One region of the Roseateles sp. DB2 genome, then DNA from elsewhere that is predicted to be linked to it. Evidence: riboswitches for the same ligand, from Rfam matches in the RefSeq annotation. Region 1 holds a riboswitch; the other holds the start of a gene.
The links. A riboswitch is a leader RNA that binds a small molecule or an ion and turns the genes downstream of it on or off. The one in region 1 is predicted to bind glycine.

Region 1 (10,705 bases):
TGGACCTGTTCAAGAAGGTCAACGACGACCACGGCCATGAAGGCGGGGACCGGGCGCTGGCCCTCTTTGCCAGCTGCGTGCAGCAGGTGCTGCGCGTGGGCGATCTGGCCGGCCGCGTGGGTGGCGAGGAGTTCTGCGTGCTGCTGGCCCGTAGCGACGAACTCGGACCGCGCGCCATGGACGCGCGCCTGCGAGCCGTGCTGCTGGCCCGCGCACAGAAGGAGCTGGGCTTCCCCCTGGACTTCAGCGCAGGCTGGGCTCTGCTGCGCCCGGGGGATCGCAGTGTCGAGGACATGATGCGTCGCGCGGATGCAGCCCTCTACGAGGCCAAGCGCAGCGGTCGCGGCCGACTGTGCGACGAACCCGGCTGGACCCCTGCCGATCAGGCGGGCTGATCCCGTCATCGGACTGCAGTCAAGCGCTGGCACGCTGCTTGCTTGAATTGAGGCAAACCCGTTCACCCGACGGGCTGACCCGAACTCAGGAGCGCAGCACCATGCAAGCCTTTGACGCCCCCTTTGCCTACACCCTGACCCAGCCGGCAACGCCTCTTCATGCCCCCTCGATCCCGCCGCAGACCGCCGGAGCAGGGCGTCTGCGTGTCGTCGGGCAGGGCCGCCGACGCGGCACGGTGCAGGTGCGGGCGCTGGGCTCCCGGGACCTGCAATGGCTGCCGGCGCTGGCCGACTTGCTCATCGATAGCGTGCACCACGGCGCGTCGCTGGGATTCCTGGCACCGCTGTCCCGCTATCAGGCCATGGACTACTGGCACAGCGTCTACGCGCGCCTGGGCAGCCACCACCACCTCTGGATCGCCTGCGAAGGCGACGGCCACGGCCCGCTGCAGGGCGCAGTGCAACTGACCCTGCCCCAACCGTCCAATGCGCACCATCGCGGGGAGGTCCAGCGTCTCATGGTGCACAGCCAGGAGCGCGGTCGGGGCATTGCCAGCCAGTTGATGGCCACGCTGGAGTGCACGGCAGTGCGTCAAGGCCGCCGTCTGCTGGTGCTGGAAGCGCCGGCAGACTCCCAGGCGGAGGCCGTCTACACCCACCTGGGCTGGCAGCGTGCGGGCACCATCCCGGAGCACAGCGTCTGCGCCGAAGGCCGTCTGCATTCGGCAGCCCTGCTCTACAAGACCCTGTGAAGCTGCTCGTCCCGGAGCTCAGGGCGCCAGGCCTGCCGCGCTGGCATGTGGCGCCGCTGGATGCCTGCAGCGCCGAGGCCGGCACCCTGATGCGGGAGCTGAACGAGGTGCTGGCCGCCATCAGTGGCGACAGCGGCGCTGCCCGCTACGATCCCTCGCGGAGCCAGGACCCGGGCTGCGCCTTCGTGGTGGCAAGGGACGCCCTGGGGCGCGCCCAGGGATGTGCCGCGCTGCGCCCCCTGCCGGAAGGACCGCCCGGGACGGCCGAAATCAAGCGCATGTATGCCCGCCCGGGTCACCAAGGCGTGGGCTCAGCCCTCTTGGCGGCCCTGCTGAAAGAGGCCCGCCGCCAGGGCTATCTGCGCGTCTGGCTGGAGACCCGTCGCATCAACACCCGCGCCCTCGCCTTCTACCAGCGACAGGGTTTTGCCGAGATTCCCGGCTATGGCGGCTATGCAGGCCGGCAGGACGCCGTGTGCCTGGGCCTGACTCTGTGAGCCAGGCCAGGCTCAGCGGTACACGCGCAGCAGCTTGCCGCTGTCGGTGAGCAGCAGCAGTGCGCCGTCCGGCGCCTGGCGCACATCGCGGAAGCGCTCGCCCAGTTGGCCGTACAGAGCGACGCGGTCCAGCACGGTGTTGCCGGCCAACCTGAGGCGCCACAGAGCCTGTCCCGCGAGGCTGCCGGAGAACAGCTGCCCCTGCCACTCCGGAAACATGGCGCCGGTATAGAACAGCAGCCCTGCCGGCGCCGTCGAGGTCGGCACCCAGTAGGTCAACGGTTCGATATAGGCCGGCGCATGGGTGCCTCCGCCGATGCGGCAGGCGTCCCCAACGGGATCGCCGTAATTGCAGCCATAGCTGCGCATGGGCCAGCCGTAGTTGCCGCCGGGTCGGATGCGGTTGATCTCGTCACCGCCCTGGGGGCCGTGCTCGCTGATCCACAGCTCCCCGGTCTGGGGATGCAGGGCCGCCCCCTGCGGATTGCGATGTCCCAGCGAGTAGAGCCCCGCCGCCGCACCGGCCCCGAAGCTCGGGTTGTCCGCCGGGAGGCTGCCGTCGCGCTGGATGCGCACCACCTTGCCCAGGGTCTTGCCCAGGTCCTGCGCCGGACTGCCCTGCTGACGCTCACCCAGCGTCACGAACAAGGTCTTGTCCCTGGCAAAGACCAGGCGCGAGCCATAGTGACCCGAGCCGCTGACCTTGGGCGCCTGACGGAAGATCACCTGCCCCTCCACCAGTGCCGTGCCCTGCAGCCGCGCCTTGAAGACGGCCGTCCCGCTGCGCCCGGCCTCACTGCCGGTTCCCGGCTCGCTGAAGCTCAGGTAGACGAAGCCGTTCTGGCTGAAGTCAGGGTCCAGCACCACGTCCAGCAGACCGCCCTGGCCCGAGGCGTTGACGGCCGGTGTGCCGCTGATGGACTCCTTCTGGCGAGCATCGGCACTGAGCCGTAGCAGGCCACCGCCGCGCTGTGTGATCAGCAGCCGCCCGTCAGGCAGCACCGCCAGGGACCAGGGGCTGCCCAGATCGGTGCGAAGCGCGGCCAACTGGGGCGCGGGGGTGGGCGCCGGGACTGGCGCGGGAGTGGGGGTCGGGGTGGCACCCGAATCGCCGCCACCGCATGCCGCCAGCGTGCTCGCCATCAGGGCTCCCCAGCTTCGGTGCCAAGCCGCCATGCGCCACCTCCTGTCTTGGATGCAGGCAGTCTAGAAGCATGCCCGCGTCCGCGTTGTAAGAAGCTGTGGCGGGAGGCCGATGCCCGCACCGACGATCAGTCCAGCCCCGCCAAGGCCTGACGCACCGCAGGCAGGACGCGCTCTCTCAGGCCCGCATCGCCCTGCTCCTGCAGGGCCACGTACAGCGGCCACAGGAACTGACGCGCGTTGTGCACCTGCCGCAGGCGGCGCTCATCCCAGACAGTGCCTCGTGTCGGCTGCAGCACCGTCTGCAGCCAGGCCTGCACCTGCTCGGCAGTCCAGGCACTTCGCAACAGGGCAAAGCGTGCGGCCCGCGCCAGGCGCTCGCCCTCGCCATGCCGATAGGCAAGCTGCCCATGCGCCAGCACCTGCGAGCCTAGTGACGCCAGCGCAAGGGCCGCGCCTTCCGGGTCCAGGGCTGGGTTCAGGGCCATCTGCATCAGCAGGTCGGCACCATGGGCCACGCCATGGCGCCACCCTTCGCGATCATCGTGCGCGCGGTAGTCCCGCCATTGCTGCAGCCAACCTGCCCCCGCGGCCAACAGCGCCTCACGCTCGGACGGCCGCAGGAAGGGCTGGATGCGGTCAACCCGGGCCACCTCCGACAAGGCCAGCACAGCAAAGGGAGCATGGAAGCCTTGCGCGTCGGGCGGTGCCTGCAGGACTGCCAGCCAGCGATCGCGCAGCAGGCGCAAGGCCTCCGGGGCCAGGCGGCCGGCGCGCATCCAGGCGGACAGCAGCTCAAAGCCCAGCTCGTCCCGCAGAGCGGGATCGGGCGAGGCCAGGCAGTCAGCCAGTGCGACGGCCACCTGCTGGAATTGAGCCGGGGGGATCGCTGCGTCCTGCGTCCAGGCACGCAGCTGCGCCACTTGCTGGGGCTGGCCGTCCCAGCGCGGCGGGCATTCGGCGGCTGCGCGGCCCGCGAGCGCCAGCATCAGGGCCGCGCAGGCCCAGGTTTTACCTCGTCCAACAAGTCCCATGAGAGCCTCCTTGGCTTACATCTTGGGGGCCGCCCGGCGCTCGCGCCACCGGGCTTGCCCGCCGTGCACAAAGGCATGCCCCGAGGAGAGCAGGCGCGGCCCGCTTGCGGCCCCAGGCCCGGGACACGTAAACTCCGCCCCGGATTCAGGAGAGTGCAGTCCCCATGCCCAGCGCATGCCGGCCTGCCGCCGAAGGCGCAAGCTCCCATACTCGCTCAGGCCCCGTACTGGATCCGCCATCAAGCCGAATGCTGGAGAGTGAGGCCGGGCCCCATGCCTGGTCTCCGCCGAAGGAGCAAGGCCGTGTCCCGAGACGGATGCGGCTGAATCTCTCAGGTACCGAGGACAGCGGGAGCGGCGCGCACAGGCGCACGCTCTCTTTGGCATCTCCCCGCCCGAGTCACGCACGCCTGCGCGTTCAACCCTCAGATCATCGAGAGTTCCGCATGCATGTCATCGTCCTGGGCGCCGGCGTCACCGGCATCAGCACCGCCTGGTACCTCCGCCGGGCCGGCCACGAAGTCACCGTCATCGACCGCCAGCCCGCCGCGGGCCTGGAAACCAGCTACGCCAATGGCGGGCAGATCTCCGTCTCCCATGCCGAGCCCTGGGCCAATCCGGGCGCACCGCTCAAGGTGCTCAAGTGGCTCATGAAAGAAGACGCCCCGCTGCTCTTCCGCCTGCGGGCCGACTGGGCGCAGTGGCGATGGGGCCTGCAGTTCCTGCGTGAATGCACGCCTGGCCGCACGGCACACAACATCCGCAACATCGTCAAACTGGGTCTCTACAGCCGCGACCAGCTGCAGGAGCTACGCGCCCAGTTGGGCCTCGAGTACGACCAGCGCACCCAGGGCATCCTGCACTTCTACACCAGCGAAGCCGAGTATGAGGCCGCGCAGGAGCCGGCCCGCATCATGCGGGAGCAGGGCTGCGAACTGGACATGAAGACGCCTGACGAATGCGTGGCCATCGAGCCCGCATTGGCGCAGTGCCGCCAACAGATCGTCGGCGGTTCGATGACGCCCAGCGATGAATCCGGTGACGCCCATCGCTTCACCCAGGCTCTGGCGGCGCGCTGCGCTCAGGCCGGCGTGCGCTTTGTCTACGACACTCGCATCCTGGGCATGGAGGGCAGCCGTGAGTCGGGCATCAGCCGCGTGATCTGTGCCGATGCCAACGGCGTGGTGCAGCGCCTCGCCGCCGACCGCTTCGTGCTGTGCATGGGCAGTTTCAGCCGCGGCCTGGCGCGCGAGCTGGGCATCCATCTGAACATCTATCCAGCCAAGGGCTATTCGGTGACGCTGCCGGTGATCTCGCCCGAGCACAGCTACCAGGTCTCGCTGACGGACGACGAATACAAGCTTGTTTTCTCGCGCCTGGGCGACCGCCTGCGCATCGCCGGCACGGCCGAACTCAACGGCTACAGCACCGAGCTGAACCTGACCCGCTGCGAGGCCATCGTGCGCCGCACGCGCGAACTCTTTCCCGCGATGACCGACGGCCGCGGTGCCCAGTTCTGGACCGGCCTGCGCCCGGCAACGCCCTCCAACCTGCCCTACATCGGCGCCAGCCACGTGCCCAACGTCTACCTGAACACCGGGCACGGCACCCTGGGCTGGACGCATGCCTGCGGCTCGGCCGCTGCCATCGCAGACATCGTCAGTGGCCGGCGCCCAGCCCTGGACTACGCCTTCACCGCCGCCACCCAGGAGCGGATGGAAGACGGCGACTGGCGCTACGCCTGAGGCTGGACTGCCCCGCGAGCGCTCCTTGGCGTAGGCCCTCTTGCGCAGCCCCTCTTGCGCTGGGCCTCTTGTGCGGGGCCATGCCTTGCCCTAGGCTCGGGCCACGGCATTTGTGCATCGGTCCCGACCTCAAGGAGCACGCCATGGCCTCCAGCCCTTCTCCTGCCGGAGGCGCTGCCTCCGGCTTGTCCGGCAGCGCGCAGGATTCCCGCCTGCAGAGCCTGCGCACCCTGGCCCTGGTCGGCCCCGCAGGCGGCGGCAAGACCACCTTGTGCGAGGCCCTGCTGCTACAGGCAGGCGCCATCAAGCTGGCCGGCGCTGTCGAGAAGGGCAACACCGTCAGCGACCACGAAGCCCTGGAGCGCCGCATGCAGCACTCGCTGCAGACCAGCGCCGTGCACCTGGACTGGCAGGGCCTGCGCCTGCACGTGCTGGATACACCAGGCGCGCCGGACTTCATCGGCCAGGCCCTGCCAGCCCTGGAGGCGGTGGAAAGCGCGGTGCTGGTGATCAATGCCCAGTCTGGCCTGGAGCTGATGGCCACGCGGCTGATGGAGGTCGCGGCCCAGCGCGAGCGCACGCGGCTCATCGTCATCAACAAGATCGACACGCCCGACGTGGACCTGCCAGGTCTGCTGGCCCTGCTGCAGGAGCGACTGGGCAAGGAATGCCTGCCGCTGAACCTGCCGGCCGGCGGAGGCACACGCGTTTCGGACTGTTTTTTCCAGCGCGAGGGCGACAGCGACTTCGGCTCCGTGGCCGATGCGCACCGCGCCCTGGTGGAGCAGGTGGTGGAGGTCGACAGCGACTTCGTCGAACGCTACCTCAACGAGGGCGACGTACCGGCCAGCGAGCTGCATGCGCCGCTCGAGCAGGCCCTTCGAGAGGGGCATCTCGTCCCCGTGTGCTTCACCGCCGCGAAGTCCGGCGTAGGCGTACCCGAGCTGCTGGATGCCATCGTCCGCCTGCTGCCGCATCCGGGCGAGGCCAATCCGCCGCAGTTCCTGGAAGGCGAAGGCGCCGAGGCCAGACCGCTGAAGCCCCTGCCCGATGCGGACCGCCACGTGCTGGCCCATGTCTTCAAGATTCAGGCCGACCCCTACCTCGGCAAGCTGGCCCTGCTGCGCGTCCATCAGGGCACACTCAAGCGCAATGCTCAGCTCTATGTGGGCCATGCGCGCAAGCCGGTGAGGGTCAGCCATCTCTTCATGCTGAGAGGCAAGGAGCATGTGGAAGTCGAGCAGGCGCTGCCGGGCGACATCTGCGCCCTGGCCAAGCTCGAGGACCTGCACTATGACGCCGTCCTGCATGACGCGCCGGAAGACGAGCACCTGCACCTGGCCCCGCTGCAGTTCCCGGAACCCGTGCATGGTCTGGCCATCAGCCCGGCCCGCCACGGGGACGAGCAGCGCCTGTGGGATCAGCTGCGGCGCCTGGTCGACGAGGACCCCTGCCTGCGCCTCGAGCACGCGGCCCAGACCAACGAGACCCTGGTCTACGGCCTCGGCGAGCTGCACCTGCGTGTGCTGCTGGAGCGCCTGCGCGAGACCTACAAGGGCGAGGTGCTGACGCAGCCGCCTCGGGTGGCCTACCGCGAGACCATCTCCGCGCCTTCTGAAGGCCACCATAGACACAAGAAGCAGAGCGGCGGCGCCGGCCAGTTCGGCGAGGTCTGGCTGCGCATCGAGCCCCTGGAGCGCGGCGCCGGCTTCGAGTTCCGCGACGAGGTCAAGGGCGGCACCATTCCTGGCGTCTTCATGCCCGCCGTCGAGAAGGGCGTGCGCCAGGCCCTGGCCCAAGGCGTGATCGCCGGCTTCCCGCTGGTGGACCTGCGGGTCGTGGTGTTCGACGGCAAGCACCACTCGGTGGACTCCAAGGAAATCGCCTTCGTGACAGCAGGGCGCAAGGCCCTGATGGCCGCAGTGAAGGAGGCCCGCCCCCAGGTGCTGGAGCCCATCGTGCAAGTGGAGATTCTGGCCCCCGCGGCCGCCATGGGCGACATCACCGGCGATCTGGCCTCGCGGCGTGGACAGGTGCTGGGCACGGACAACCCGGTGCCGGGCAGCATCAGCATCCAGGGCCTGGCCCCGCTGGCCGAGCTCAGCAGCTACCAGACACGGCTCAATGCCCTGACCAGCGGCCAGGGCCGCTACACGCTCAGTCTGTCCCACTACGAGCTCGTGCCACCCAGCACCCAGTCGCAGCTCATGGCCGCCCACAAGCCCCGCGACGAGGACGACTGAAGCGGATGAGTCAGGACGCGAGTGAACAAGGCTTTATCATTGCGGCATGTGTTCCGCTGCCCGGGACGTCGCTCAGGTCCGACTGGACAACGCGATGCTCCTGTTTGAAGAATTCGTCGCTTCCACCATCAAGCACCCCGATGCCGCCGCCTTGCGCGGCCTGGAGCGGCGTTTCGCGGAGCGCTTGCAGATCCAGCCCAGCTATTGGAGCCAGATCAAGAGCCGCTCCCGCCAGATTGGCGAACGCCTGGCGCGGCAGTTCGAACAGCTGTGCCACAAGCCGACGGGCTGGATGGACCTGGAACATGGCCAGACACCGGCTCCTGCAGGAGACACCGAGCCTGCGCTGCCCAGAGATGACGACGAGCGCTTCATCATCGGCCTGGTCCTGACTTACTACCGCCGACATCCGCAGCGCGCACGCACGCGCCTGCTGGACCTGCTGGGTGAAGTGCTGACGCCGGAGAGTCCTGCGCCCGCGGCGCAGCAGGCTGCCTCGCAGGCGCAGCGCGGCAGCGTAGGCAGGCCGCCTGCCGCATCCTCCGCATCGCCTTCTCACGCCAGCGATCTGGACGAATGGCGCCGGCTGCAGCAGGGCATTGCCCCCCTCAAGCCCAAGAAGCGTTAATCAGGGACAGCGCCACAAGGGCGCCCGGCGTACGCCAACCTCTGCCCAGCCGCGCCCTGCCGTGCTGGGCTCGCCGCCTCACAAGCCCCATGCCCAGGCACATCTGGCGCGCCGCGCGCGAAGCGCACCTGCAATCCGTGTTTCGCACGTCATCCTGGATTGCTTTGCATCAGAGATAAAAAGCACTTGCGCAAGATAATCAATCGTTTATCATTTGCGCAAGTCGCGGCCGGGTTCACCGCGATGAACTCCTCACCATCTCGCGCGCCACCCCGCCCCTGCAGTGACTGGATGACGCCTCCCGGTGAGCACCTGCCACCCCTTAGCCCCTGGTCATCAGGGTCTTGCGAGCCGTGCGCCACCGCCGAACCCGGGCCGGCGCCAGCTCAGACAAGGCCCAGGGACGCCCTCTGCGTCCTGATGTGCCAGCGCCTGCTCGCGTCCTGCGGCCTGCCGTCCTGCGTGGCTTCGAACCACTGTCTGCGCAAGCGTCCTCGCCGCCGTGCCCTGACTTGATCCCGGCCTCGTGCCGAGGCGGCCCGTTGGTGGACTCGTCCATCGGCGCAGCCCTGCCTGGCAAGCGTCCGTTCAACCTTCCATAGCCTGCGCCTGCTCGATGAACCCGAGCGGCGTCAAGGAGAGTGCCATGTCTCAGTTCACCGCCCCTCGCCCGCAGCTGTCGCTGCAGGGCCGAAAACCGCGCAATCCCATGGTGGCGCCGGCCCTGCTTCGGCAGGCCGGCCGTCATCAGGCCCAACGCGCCGCCGAACGCCAGCGTGCCAAGCAAGACCTGGCCCTGGAAATCCGCCGCCTGCGCCCAGACGAGCGCAGTCCGTGAATCGCAAGCCTCGCCGCCTTCCGGCGCGAGGCCCGAGGGAGCATCACCATGCAAAAGATCATCAAGACGACAGGCTACGGCCTCGTTAGCCGCGTCAGCGACTCGCTGACTGCAGGAGCCCGGCGCCTGGCGCGCTGGCTCAGCGCACCGCCCACAGAGCTCAGCCGCGACGAAGCGGCCACGGCATCCACCACCGAGGCCCTCCCGCGCCGCCGCGCCGGAGACCCCATCGGCAGCGTCCGTTTCGACGGCGAGCGCCTGGGCGGCTGGCCAGGCGAAGGGAGGATCCGATGAGACGATTTTTCCTCACTTTGTTGCTGGCCATCGGGGGCATGGCGTTCAAGTTGGGCTCGGCATTGCCGATACTTGACGAAAGCGCCTACGCTATCGCCTGCGATGAGCACCCCGCCCGCCCTGCCGTTCACTCCGCTGACCAAGCCCTTTCTGGACTTGAACCGCTGGACTGCGTACTTCCGGGAGGCGGAGATCCCTGTCTTGGCATCGACAGCCGAACAGCTCGAGCTCTGGCGTGCTAACGAAGATGCTGTCGATGCCAACAGCATCGGCGAAGGCCTGGCCACCGATCCGCTGATGACGCTCAAGGTGCTGCGCTTCGCCTCGGCCCATCGGTCCAGCCGCCTGCTGGCAGATGCCGAGACGGTGACCGCGGCCCTGGTGCTGATGGGCATCACGCCCTTCTTCAAGTATTTCGGTGCCCAACCCACCGTCGAGGATAGGCTCGCCAGCCTGCCGGCGGCGTATGGTGGCCTGATGCGGGTGATGCGGCGCGCCGACCGCGCCGCACGTTTCGCCTTGGGCTTCGCCGCCCATCGCATGGACCCAGACGCCGCCGTCATCCACAGCGCCGCACTGCTCCATGACTTCGCCGAGATGCTGCTGTGGTGCCATGCCCCGGACCTCGCCCAGAAGGTCCAATGGCGCATGGCCGCCCAGTCCGGCACGCGCAGCGTGACGGCACAGAAAGACGTGCTGAACATCGAACTGGGCGATCTTGAGCAGAGCCTGATGCGAGCCTGGCGCCTGCCCGAACTGCTGGCCCACTGCACCGACGACAAGCGGGGCCACGACCCGCAGGTGCAGTGCGTGCGCCTGGCCGTGCGACTGGCCCGGCATACCGCCGACAGCTGGGAGAACCCTGCCGTGCCGGACGACCTCCACGAGATCGGAGAACTCCTGACGCTGGGGCCGACGCACACGCTCAAGCTGCTGCACGAGCTGGATTCCCGCTGACCCCCACGCCCGCGGGGGCAAGGCCTAAGATGCGGGCCATGGCCGGTCCCACACTTGATTTCTGGCAGCAACGGTTCCAACAGGGGCAGACCCCCTGGGACCGAGGCGCCCCCCACCCCCAGTTGCTAGCCTGGCTCGATGCCGGCGCCCTGCCTGCCGGTCAGCGCGTGCTGGTGCCG
Region 2 (10,705 bases), on a different contig from region 1:
GCCCTTCGTGACCGGCCCCGGCGGCGCTGTCCGCCCCACGCCCTCGCCGGATGGCAAGTACCTGGCCTTCGTGCGCCGCGTGCGCGGTGCCGCCGGCCCGCAGTCGACCCTGTTCCTCAAGGACCTGCGCAGCGGCCGCGAGTTCGCCGCCTGGGGCCAACTGGAGCGCGACCTGCAGGAGAGCTGGTCCGTGCATGGCGTCTACCCCGCCTTCGCCTGGACGCCCGATGCCAAGGCCATCGTTCTCTGGGCCCAGGGCAAGCTCTGGCGCGTCGACCCCTTCAAGGGCAGCGCCACCGAGATTCCCTTCCATGTGAAGGACACCAGGGAGATCCGCCCCGCCCTGCGCTTCGCGCATGAGGTGGCGCCGGCCGAGTTTGACGTCAAGCAGCTGCGCTGGGTGACGGTCTCGCCCGATGGCGGTCAGGTCGTCTACTCGGCTCTCGGCCGGCTCTACGTGAAGGACCTGAAGGGCCAGGCCCCGGCACGGCCCCTGGGCAAGGAGGAAGGAGGCTTTGCCTACTACCCCAGCTTCTCCCGCGACGGCCGCGAGCTGGTCTACGTGCGCTGGGACGACGCGGCGCTTGGCAGCATCTGGAAGCTGGACCTGGCCTCAGGCCGCGAGACCCGCCTCACGCAGGCCCCGGGCAAGTACCTCGCACCGCGCCTCTCGCCGGACGGCAAGTGGGTGGTCTACCAGAAGTCCAAGGGCGGCTACCTGACCTCGCCGGTGCATGGCCTGGAGACCGGCCTCTACCTCGCACGTGCCGACGGCCAGGGCGAGCCCCAGCTGCTCAGCAGGGACGGCACGGCGCCGCAATGGGGACGGGACAACGAGGCGGTCTACTTCACCCGCAGCGCCCATGCCAGCGAGGTCGACAGCGTGCACAAGCTGGTGCGCCTGAACCTCAGGGACCGCAGCGAACTGGAGGTCGCCAAGAGCGAGTTCGCCAGTGAGTTCAGCCTCTCGCCGGATGGCCGCTGGCTGGGCTTCGTCGAGCGTTTCCATGCCTATGTCGTGCCGCTGCCGGCCACGGGCAAGAGCCTGTCCCTGGCACCCAAGATGGACGCCGTTCCGGTCAAGCAGCTGGACATCAATGCGGGCGAGTACCTGCAGTGGTCCGGTGACAGCAAGACCCTGCACTACGCCCTGGCCGACCAGCTCTTCAGCGTGCCCCTGGAGCAGGTCTTTGCCAAGAGCGAAGGTCAGGCCTACAAGCCGGCCGAGCAGGGCCGCGCCATCGGCTTCCGGCAGAAGGCCGACAAGCCGCAGGGCCGCATCGCCTTCACCGGCGGCCGCATCGTGACCATGAAGGGTGACGAGGTCATCGAGAACGGCACCCTGCTGGTCGAGGGCGACCGCATCGTGGCCGTGGGCCCGTCGGCCGCCATCGCCCTGCCGGCCGACGCGCGCCGCGTGGACGTCAGCGGCAAGACCCTGATCCCCGGCCTCATCGATGCCCACTGGCATGGCGGCATGGCCGAATCGCGCCTGATCCCGCAGCAGAGCTGGGTCAACTACGCCTCGCTGGCCTTTGGCCTGACCACCATCCACGACCCGAGCAACGCCACGGCCGAGATCTTCACGCAGTCCGAGATGCAGCGCGCCGGCCGCGTGGTGGGCCCGCGCATCTTCTCGACAGGCACCATCCTCTACGGCGCCAAGGCCGACGTCAGCGCACTGATCAACAGCTACGAAGACGCCCTCACCCACCTCAAGCGCATGAAGGCCGCAGGAGCCATCAGCGTCAAGAGCTACAACCAGCCGCGCCGCGAGCAGCGCCAGCAGGTGCTGGCCGCCGCGCGCGAGACCGGCATGATGGTCGTGCCCGAGGGCGGCTCGCTGTTCCAGACCAATATGAGCATGGTGGTGGACGGCCACACCGGCGTCGAGCACGCCCTGCCCGTGGCCAAGGTCTACGAGGACGTCAAGCAGCTGTGGCCGCAGACGGCGGTAGGCTATACGCCCACGCTCAACGTGGCCTACGGCGGCCTGGACGGCGAGCACTACTGGTACGCCCGCACGGACGTCTGGAAGCACCCCATCCTGTCGAAATTCGTGCCGCGCTCGGTGCTGGAGCCGCGCAGCGTGCGCCGCGAGACGGCACCCGATGAGGACTTCAACGTCATCCAGGTCGCGAAAACAGCCACCGAGCTGGAACGTGCCGGCACCCGCACCAATATCGGGGCGCACGGCCAGCGCGAGGGCCTTGGCGCGCACTGGGAGATGTGGATGTTCGGCCTGGGCGGCATGAGCTCGCTGGAGGCCCTGCGCAGCGCCACCCTCAATCCGGCCCGCTACCTGGGACTGGACAAGGACATCGGCTCGCTGGAGAAGGGCAAGCTGGCTGACCTGGTGGTCATCGACGGCGACGTGCTCAAGGACATCCGCCAGAGTGACCGCATCAGCCAGGTGATGGTGGGTGGCCGCCTCTATGCCGTACCCAGCATGAACGAGGTCGCGCCACGGCAGAAGGCCCGCAAGCCTTTCTTCTTCGAGGGCGATGCGGCAGGCACGCCGCTGGATGCCGACGCCCTGAGCGAGGGGCACGGGCACCACGGGCATTGAGGGAACGGCAGGGGATTTCAAGTCCCCGCCCAAGCCCTCAGGCTGCTGCAGGAAGGATGAAGGGCGCGCGGGACGCCCTTCATCATCGAGGCACGGCTCAGCCCAGCTTCACCGGCACGAAGATGCGGTCCTTGCCGCGCTGCACCAACAGAGCCACGGACTTCTCCGCACCGGCCACCACGCTGCGCACCTGCTCCACCGAGCTCACTGGCGTGCCGTTGACGGCCAGCAGCACGTCACCCGGGCGCACCCCGGCCTGGGCCGAGGGGCCGCTGACGTCCTCGATCACCAGGCCCTCCTTCACGCCGTCGCGCCGCTCCTGGGGATCCAGCGGACGCAGGGCCAGGCCCAGCTTGCCTTGCTGGGGAGCGCCCTCGTCATCGGACCTGGCCACACGGCTCTTCCTGTCACCGTCGTCGCCCAACTTGGCCTTGAGCGTTTCGAGCTTGCCGTGGCGCCAGACCTCCAGGGTCGCGGTCTCGCCGGGCATGGCCTGGCCGACGAGGGCGGGCAGGTCGCTGCTGGCCACGATGGGCTGGCCGTTGAACTTCAGGATCACGTCGCCCGACTTCAGACCGGCCTTGGCGCCGGCACTGCCGTCCTCGATGGCGGCCACCAGCGCACCCTCGGGCCTGGGCAGCTTGAAGGAATCGGCAAAGCCTTGGTTCACGTCCTGGATGGTGATGCCCAGGCGGGCGTGCTGCACCTTGCCGCCCTTCTCGATCTGCTGGCGCACGCGCTGAGCCACCTCCACCGGAATCGCGAAGGACAGGCCCTGGTAGCCGCCGCTCTGGCTGTAGATCTGCGAGTTGATGCCCACCACCTCGCCGCGCGCATTGAACAGCGGGCCACCGGAATTGCCGGGGTTGATGGCGACATCGGTCTGCAGGAAGGGCACGAAGCTCTCCTGCGGCAGGGCCCGGCCCTTGGCGCTGACCACGCCGGCCGAGACGCTGTTCTCGAAGCCGAAGGGCGAGCCGATGGCCAGCACCCATTCCCCCACGCGCAGGTCCCGGGTATTGCCCAGGGTGACGGTCGGCAGGCCGCGGGCCTCGATCTTCAGCACGGCCACGTCGGTCTTGGGGTCGGAGCCCAGCACCTTGGCCTTGAATTCGCGACGGTCGGTCAGCTTGACGGTCACCTCGGAGGCGTCGCGCACCACGTGGGCATTGGTCAGGATGGTGCCGTCTTCCGAGACGATGAAGCCCGAGCCCTGGCCGCGGGTGGGCATCTCGCCCCCGCGCGGGAGCTGGGGCTGGAAGCGGCGGAAGAATTCGTAGAAGGGATCGTCCGGATCCAGATCGGGCATCTGGCCGCGGCGCTGTGCCTGGGTCTTCACCGTGCCGGTGACGCTGATGTTGACCACGGCCGGCCCCTGGCGGGCGGCGATGGCGGCGAAGTCGGGCAGCGTGGCGGGGCTGGCGACTGCCGCCGCGGCCGAGCCCGTCGCAGGGACGGCGCTGGCCAGCACCGGGCTGGTGGTGGCGGCTTCGGCAGGCGCGGTGGACGCCACTGCGGTGCTGCTGGTCTTGAGGGTGTTGCTGGCGTGCATGGCGCCGGCACCTCCGGCGGCACCGAGCACGCCGGCGGCGACGAGGGCCCAGACCAGGCGGCGGGCCGGGATCATGCGAGTGGGGCTGTGGTCATTCATGGCGTTCTCCTTGGCTGCTGCAACCTGAACGGTCGCGATGGCAGTCACTTTCGAACGCCACGCTTAGAGGCCGCTTAATGAAGCTGAGCCTGGTCTGAGGCCAGCGCCCCCGGCTCACAGGCCGGCAGGCGCAGCTCCACCTGCAGGCCGCCCAGACGACCGGACTGGCTCAGCCGCAGCTGGGCGCCGTGCCGATCGGCAATGGCCTTGACGATGGCCAGGCCCAGGCCGCTGCCCGGGGCCTGCGAGGCCGAGGCGCTGCTGCGGTAGAAGCGGTCAAACACGCGCTGGCGTTCACCGGCGGGGATGCCAGGCCCACTGTCTTCCACCAGCAGCAAGACCTGACCCTCCCCCGGCGTGGCATGCAGGCTCAGGTCGACCTGGCCACCCGCGGGGCTGTACTTGATGGCGTTGTCCAGCAGATTGCGCAGCAGCACGCGCAGGCCCTCGGGCTGGCCCATGACCCAGGCTGGATCGCAGTCCTGCAGGCCGACGTCAACGCCGCGCAGGCTGCCCAGCTCGCTGGCATCGGCCACAGCCTGGCGGCACAGCGCGTCCAGGGCCAGGGGCTCCAGCGCCCGCTGTGCGGCCGCCCCCTCCTGGCGGGCCAGGGACAGCAGCTGCTCGATCAGGTGGGAGGCACGCTCGATGCCCTGCTCCAGCCGCTTCAGGCCCGGCTCGCCTGCAGCCCCCCCCTGCTGCAGGGCCTGCAGCTGCAGCTTGAGCGCGGCCAGCGGCGTGCGCAGCTCGTGGGCGGCGTCGGCCACGAAATGCTGCTGGTCCTCGAAAGCGCTGCGCACCCGGCCCAGCAGGGCGTTGAACTCCTGCACCATGGGGCGCAGCTCGCTGGGCAGGTCGCCCGCCGGTACCGGGGCCAGGTCACCCGGCGAGCGGTCCGCCAACTGGGCGCGCACACGCTCCACCGGGTCCAGGGAGCGGCTGATCACCAGCCACACCACCAGGCCCAGCAGCGGCAGCATCAGCAAGGTGGGCATGGCCGTGCGCCAGGCCAGCTGCGAGGCCATGCGCTGGCGCACGGAGAGGTCCTGCGCCACCTGGATCACCTGCAGCGGCGTCTGCACCGAGAACACGCGGAAGGTGCGCCCGCGGTCCGTGACGTCGGAAAAGCCCAGCACCGCGCGCTGCGGCAGCAGCCAGGGGCCGGGGGAGCGAAACATGGAAGCGCCGTCCAGGCTCCAGACCTGCACATGGAAGTCGAAGCTCTGCTGCTCGCCCAGCGGCAGGGAGATGGTGCCGCTACCCGGCCCGGCCACGCTGCCGCGCAGGGAGAAGGCCATCTGCTGCATCTGGTAGTCGAAGAGCTGGTCGGCCTCAGCCAGGGCCGTGCGGTAGGCGCTATAGGCTTGCAGGAAGGCGGCCAGCGAGACGGCGGCCAGCAGAAACATCAGGAGGCGCTGGCGCAGCGAGCGCGGCATCAGCCAGCGCCGCAGGCCCGTCAGCAGCGCGGCGCCCTTCATTCCTTGGGCACGCGGTAACCCACGCCGCGCACGTTCTGGATCAGCTCGGCGCCCAGCTTCTTGCGCAGGCCGTGGATGTAGACCTCGACGGCGTTGCTGGAGATCTCGTCCTTCCAGCCATAGAGCTTCTCCTCCAGCTGCTGGCGCGACAGCACGATGCCCGGCCGCGCCAGCAGGGGCTCCAGCACCGCCCATTCGCGGGCTGAGAGCACCACCTCGCGGCCGTCCTTGCTCACCTCGCGGGTGGCGGGATTGATGGCCACGCCCTTGTGCTCGTAGACCGGCTCGGCCCGGCCTTGCGCGCGGCGCAGCAAGGCGCGGATGCGGGCCAGCAGCTCGTGGAACTCGTAGGGCTTGAGCACGTAGTCGTCCGCCCCGGCGTCCAGGCCGGCGATGCGCTGCTCCAGGGCGTCCCGCGCGGTGGCGATCAGCACCGGCAGGCTCTGCTTACGGCCGCGCAGCTGCTTGAGCACCGTCATGCCGTCGGCCTTGGGCAGGCCCAGGTCCAGGATGAGGAGGTCGTAGTTCTGGCTCAGCAGGGCGGTGTCCGCCATCTCGCCGTCCCGGACCCAGTCCACGGCATAGCCCTCGGCCCGCAGCAGGTCCAGCAGGGGCTCACCGATCATCAGGTCGTCTTCGACCAGCAGCAGTCTCATGGGGGCTCGGGGCACGTCGGGGTGGAAAAGCAGAATTCTCCACGGAAGAAAGCCCCTGGCCTTAGCAGCCCCTTAATCTCTTGCCGGGCGGGCTGATTCCGTGGCTACAATGCGCCCGGTCAGGAGAGAGCTCCCTAGCGGGGGCCGCCGAAGGCGCAGAGGCACTGGTGATCCCACGCTTCGAACGCTCAGGCAAAAGGACTGACAAAACGTTCCGATCGGAACGTTCCTCACTGGAGAGAGACGGGTCTCGAGCCCGTCCACCGAAGGGGCAAGCTGCGGGCGATACGCCGGTGGCCAATCTCTCAGGTAAAGCGGACAGCGAGGGCAGCTCCCCAGACCTGGGTTCATCCCAGGCGGGGTCCAAGAATGCCCTCGTAGGAATGCACCATGTCCGCCGCCCCTTCCGCCGATCTCAAGAAGACCCCCCTGCACGCCCTGCACATCGAACTCGGTGCCAAGATGGTGCCCTTCGGCGGCTATGACATGCCCGTGCAGTACAAGGCTGGCATCCTGGCCGAGCACAAGCACACCCGCACGGCCGCCGGCCTCTTCGACGTCTCCCACATGGGCCAGCTGCGCCTCGTGGGTGCCGATGCCGGCGCCGCGCTGGAATCCATCGTGCCGGTGGACATCATCGACCTGCCCGTCTACAAGCAGCGCTACGCCCTCTTCACGAATGAGCAGGGCGGCATCCTGGACGACCTGATGGTCTGCCGCCGCCCCGACGACATCTTCGTGGTGGTGAACGCCGCCTGCAAGGAGCAGGACACGGCCCATCTGCAGGCCAAGATCGGCAGCCGCTGCGAAGTCATCCCCACGCCCGAGCGCGCCCTGCTGGCGCTGCAAGGCCCGCAGGCCGTGACCGCCCTGGCCCGTCTGAACCCTGAAGTCGCCAAGCTGACCTTCATGACCGGCGGCTTCTTCAATCTGGACGGCATCGAGACCTTCCTGACCCGCTCGGGCTACACCGGCGAGGACGGCTTCGAGATCTCGGTGCACAACGACCAGGCCGTCGAGCTGGCCCGCAAGCTGCTGGCCCAGCCGGAAGTGCAACCCATCGGCCTCGGTGCCCGCGACACCCTGCGCCTGGAAGCCGGCCTGTGCCTCTACGGTCATGACATCGACACCACCACCACCCCCGTGGAAGGTGCCCTGACCTGGGCCATCCAGAAGGTGCGTCGCGCCGGTGGCGCCCGTGCCGGCGGCTATCCCGGTGCCGACATCATCAACGAACAGCTCGCCAACGGCGTGCAGCGCAAGCGCGTGGGCCTCATCTCCACCGAGCGCATGCCCGTGCGTGAAGGCGCCAAGCTGGTGAACGCCGACGGCGCCGAGATCGGCGTCGTGACCAGCGGCTCCCTGGGCCCCACGGTCAACCAGCCGGTAGCCCTGGCCTATGTGCAGACGGCCCATGCCGCGCAGGGCACCGAGGTCTTCGCTCTGGTCCGCGACAAGCGCGTGGCCATGACCGTGGCCGCCACCCCCTTCGCGCCGCACCGCTACTTCCGCGGCTGATGTCCGGGCATGGGGGCCGATACTGGCCCCTCGCCTTCCCTTTCGATTCCAGTTCTTTCCCTGGTCTTTTCTCCCGACATTCGGAGCACACCATGAGCATCAAGTACACCGCCGACCACGAGTGGATCCAGATCAACGCTGACGGTACCGCCACCGTGGGCATCACCGTCCATGCGCAAGACGCGCTGGGCGACGTGGTGTTCGTGGACCTGCCGGACGTCGGCAAGAGCTTCGCCGAGAAGGAAGTCGCTGGCGTGGTCGAGTCGGTCAAGGCTGCTGCCGACGTCTACATGCCCGTCAGCGGCGAGATCACCGAGGTGAACGAGGCCCTGCGCGCCGATCCCTCCCTGGCCAATAGCGACCCGCTGGCCTCGGGCTGGTTCTTCAAGGTCAAGCTGTCCAAGCCGGCCGAGCTGGACGCCCTGCTGGACGCCACCGCCTACGACGAGCTGGTCAAGAACAGCTGATCGCCGTGAGGTGAACAACGGGCACCGACAGTCCTGTCCGTGCCCGTTTCTGTATCTGCCGGGGGGTGTGCCGCGCGGGTCCGTCGTGCCCCGCATCCTGCCACCGCCCGGCCCGGACTGCCCCGCATGGCCATGAGCCTGCGCCGGCCCCCGATGAAGGAATTGCCATGTTGATGTCTGCTCTGAAGCCCCTGGGCGAACTCGAGAACGCCGCCGAATTCCACGCCCGCCACATCGGCCCCGATGCCGCCGATGAAGCCGCGATGCTGTCCGTGATCGGCCAGGCCTCGCGCCGTGCCCTGATCGAAGCCATCGTGCCCGCCAGCATCAAGCGCTCGGCCGGCATGCAGCTGCCGCCCGCCGCCACCGAGGCCGCCGCGCTGGCCGAGCTGAAGGCCGTCGCCAGCAAGAACCAGGTGCTCAAGAGCTACATCGGCCAGGGCTACTACGGCACCCTGACCCCCGGCGTCATCCTGCGCAACATCCTCGAGAACCCCGCCTGGTACACCGCCTACACGCCCTACCAGGCCGAGATTTCGCAAGGCCGCATGGAAGCCCTGGTCAACTTCCAGACCATGGTGACCGACCTCACCGGCATGGCCATTGCCAATGCCTCCATGCTGGACGAGGCCACCGCCGCCGCCGAGGCCATGACCCTGGCCGCCCGCGTGGGCAAGAGCAAGAGCCAGACCTTCTTCGTGGCGGACGACGTGCTGCCCCAGACCCTGGAAGTGGTCCGCACCCGCGCCGAGCCCCTGGGCATCACCGTGGTCGTTGGCCCTGCCGCCGAGGCCGGCAAGAGCGAGTGCTTCGCCGCGCTGGTGCAGTACCCCGGCGTCAATGGTGATGTGCGCGGCCTGCAGGCCATCGCCGACACCGTGCACGCCCAGAACGGCCTGCTGATCGCCGCCGCCGACCTGCTGGCCCTGACCCTGCTGAAGGCACCGGGCGAGCAAGGCGCCGACATCGCCGTGGGCACCACCCAGCGATTCGGCATGCCCATGGGCAATGGCGGCCCGCACGCCGCCTACATGGCCTGCAAGGACGAGTTCAAGCGCAACCTGCCGGGCCGCCTGGTCGGTGTCTCGGTGGACGCGCACGGCAACAAGGCCTATCGCCTGGCCCTGCAGACCCGCGAGCAGCACATCCGCCGCGAGAAGGCCACGTCCAACATCTGTACCGCCCAGGTGCTGCCGGCCGTCGTGGCCAGCATGTACGCCGTCTACCACGGTCCCAAGGGCCTGAAGCGCATCGCCCAGCGCGTGGCGGCCTACACCGCCATCCTGGCTGAAGGCCTGAAGGGCCTGGGCTTCGGCATCAGCAATGCCGCCGCCTTCGACACCCTGCACGTGCAGACCGGCGCCAAGACCGAGGCCCTGCTGGCCGCTGGCGTCAAGGCCGGCATGAATTTCCGCCGCGCCTCGGCCCAGTCGCTGAGCCTCTCGCTGGACGAGACCACCACGCGTGAAGACCTGAGCGCCGTGCTGGCCGTCTTCGCCGAAGGCAAGGCCCTGCCCGGTTTCGCCGCCTTCGAGAAGGGCATCGCCGCCATGATCCCGGCGGAGCTGGTGCGCACCAGCAGCTACCTGACGCACCCGGTGTTCAACACCCACCACAGCGAAACCGAGATGCTGCGCTACCTGCGCGCCCTGTCCGACAAGGACCTGGCCCTGGACCGCAGCATGATCCCGCTGGGCTCCTGCACCATGAAGCTGAACGCGACCAGCGAGATGATCCCCATCACCTGGCCCGAGTTCGCCCATGTGCACCCCTTCGCCCCGCGCGATCAGCTGGCCGGCTACGAGCTGCTGAACGAGCAGCTGACCGCCTGGCTGTGCCAGGCCACGGGCTATGCCGGCATCAGCCTGCAGCCCAATGCCGGCTCGCAGGGCGAGTACGCCGGCCTGCTGGCCATCAAGGCCTGGCATGAGTCGCGCGGCGAAGGCCATCGCAAGATCTGCCTGATCCCCGAGTCCGCCCACGGCACCAACCCCGCCTCCGCCCAGATGGTGGGCATGCAGGTGGTGGTCACCAAGTGCGACAAGGAAGGCAATATCGACCTGGTCGACCTCAAGGCCAAGTGCGAGCAGCACAGCGCCAAGCTGGCCGCCATCATGATCACCTACCCCTCGACGTATGGCGTGTTCGACACCCAGGTCAAGGAAATCTGCGCCCTGGTGAAGAGCCATGGCGGCCGTGTCTACGTGGACGGCGCCAATATGAACGCCCTGGTCGGCGTGGCCGCGCCCGGCGAGTTCGGCGGTGACGTGTCCCACCTGAACCTGCACAAGACCTTCTGCATCCCCCACGGCGGTGGCGGCCCGGGCGTTGGCCCGGTCTGCGTGGTCGCCGACCTCGTGCCCTTC

Region 2: another riboswitch for glycine. It lies ahead of gcvT (glycine cleavage system aminomethyltransferase GcvT); the one in region 1 lies ahead of ACS5PK_RS11455 (D-amino acid dehydrogenase).

Annotation. Positions count from the first base shown of each region.
Region 1 is NZ_JBPZGY010000006.1:7,084-17,788, reverse strand. It holds gene ACS5PK_RS11480 (GGDEF domain-containing protein) at 1-395, shown strand, start outside; gene ACS5PK_RS11475 (GNAT family N-acetyltransferase) at 497-1,147, shown strand; gene ACS5PK_RS11470 (GNAT family N-acetyltransferase) at 1,144-1,644, shown strand; gene ACS5PK_RS11465 (PQQ-dependent sugar dehydrogenase) at 1,657-2,820, opposite strand; gene ACS5PK_RS11460 (DUF2785 domain-containing protein) at 2,916-3,821, opposite strand; glycine riboswitch at 3,958-4,061, shown strand; glycine riboswitch at 4,063-4,180, shown strand; gene ACS5PK_RS11455 (D-amino acid dehydrogenase) at 4,268-5,566, shown strand; gene fusA (elongation factor G) at 5,710-7,809, shown strand; gene ACS5PK_RS11445 (hypothetical protein) at 7,904-8,437, shown strand; gene ACS5PK_RS11440 (hypothetical protein) at 9,084-9,275, shown strand; gene ACS5PK_RS11435 (hypothetical protein) at 9,324-9,569, shown strand; gene ACS5PK_RS11430 (HDOD domain-containing protein) at 9,672-10,526, shown strand; gene ACS5PK_RS11425 (methyltransferase domain-containing protein) at 10,565-10,705, shown strand, end outside.
Region 2 is NZ_JBPZGY010000007.1:80,427-91,131, forward strand. It holds gene ACS5PK_RS12795 (amidohydrolase family protein) at 1-2,569, shown strand, start outside; gene ACS5PK_RS12800 (DegQ family serine endoprotease) at 2,667-4,220, opposite strand; gene ACS5PK_RS12805 (ATP-binding protein) at 4,295-5,698, opposite strand; gene ACS5PK_RS12810 (response regulator) at 5,695-6,354, opposite strand; glycine riboswitch at 6,465-6,568, shown strand; glycine riboswitch at 6,578-6,686, shown strand; gene gcvT (glycine cleavage system aminomethyltransferase GcvT) at 6,745-7,872, shown strand; gene gcvH (glycine cleavage system protein GcvH) at 7,965-8,339, shown strand; gene gcvP (aminomethyl-transferring glycine dehydrogenase) at 8,507-10,705, shown strand, end outside.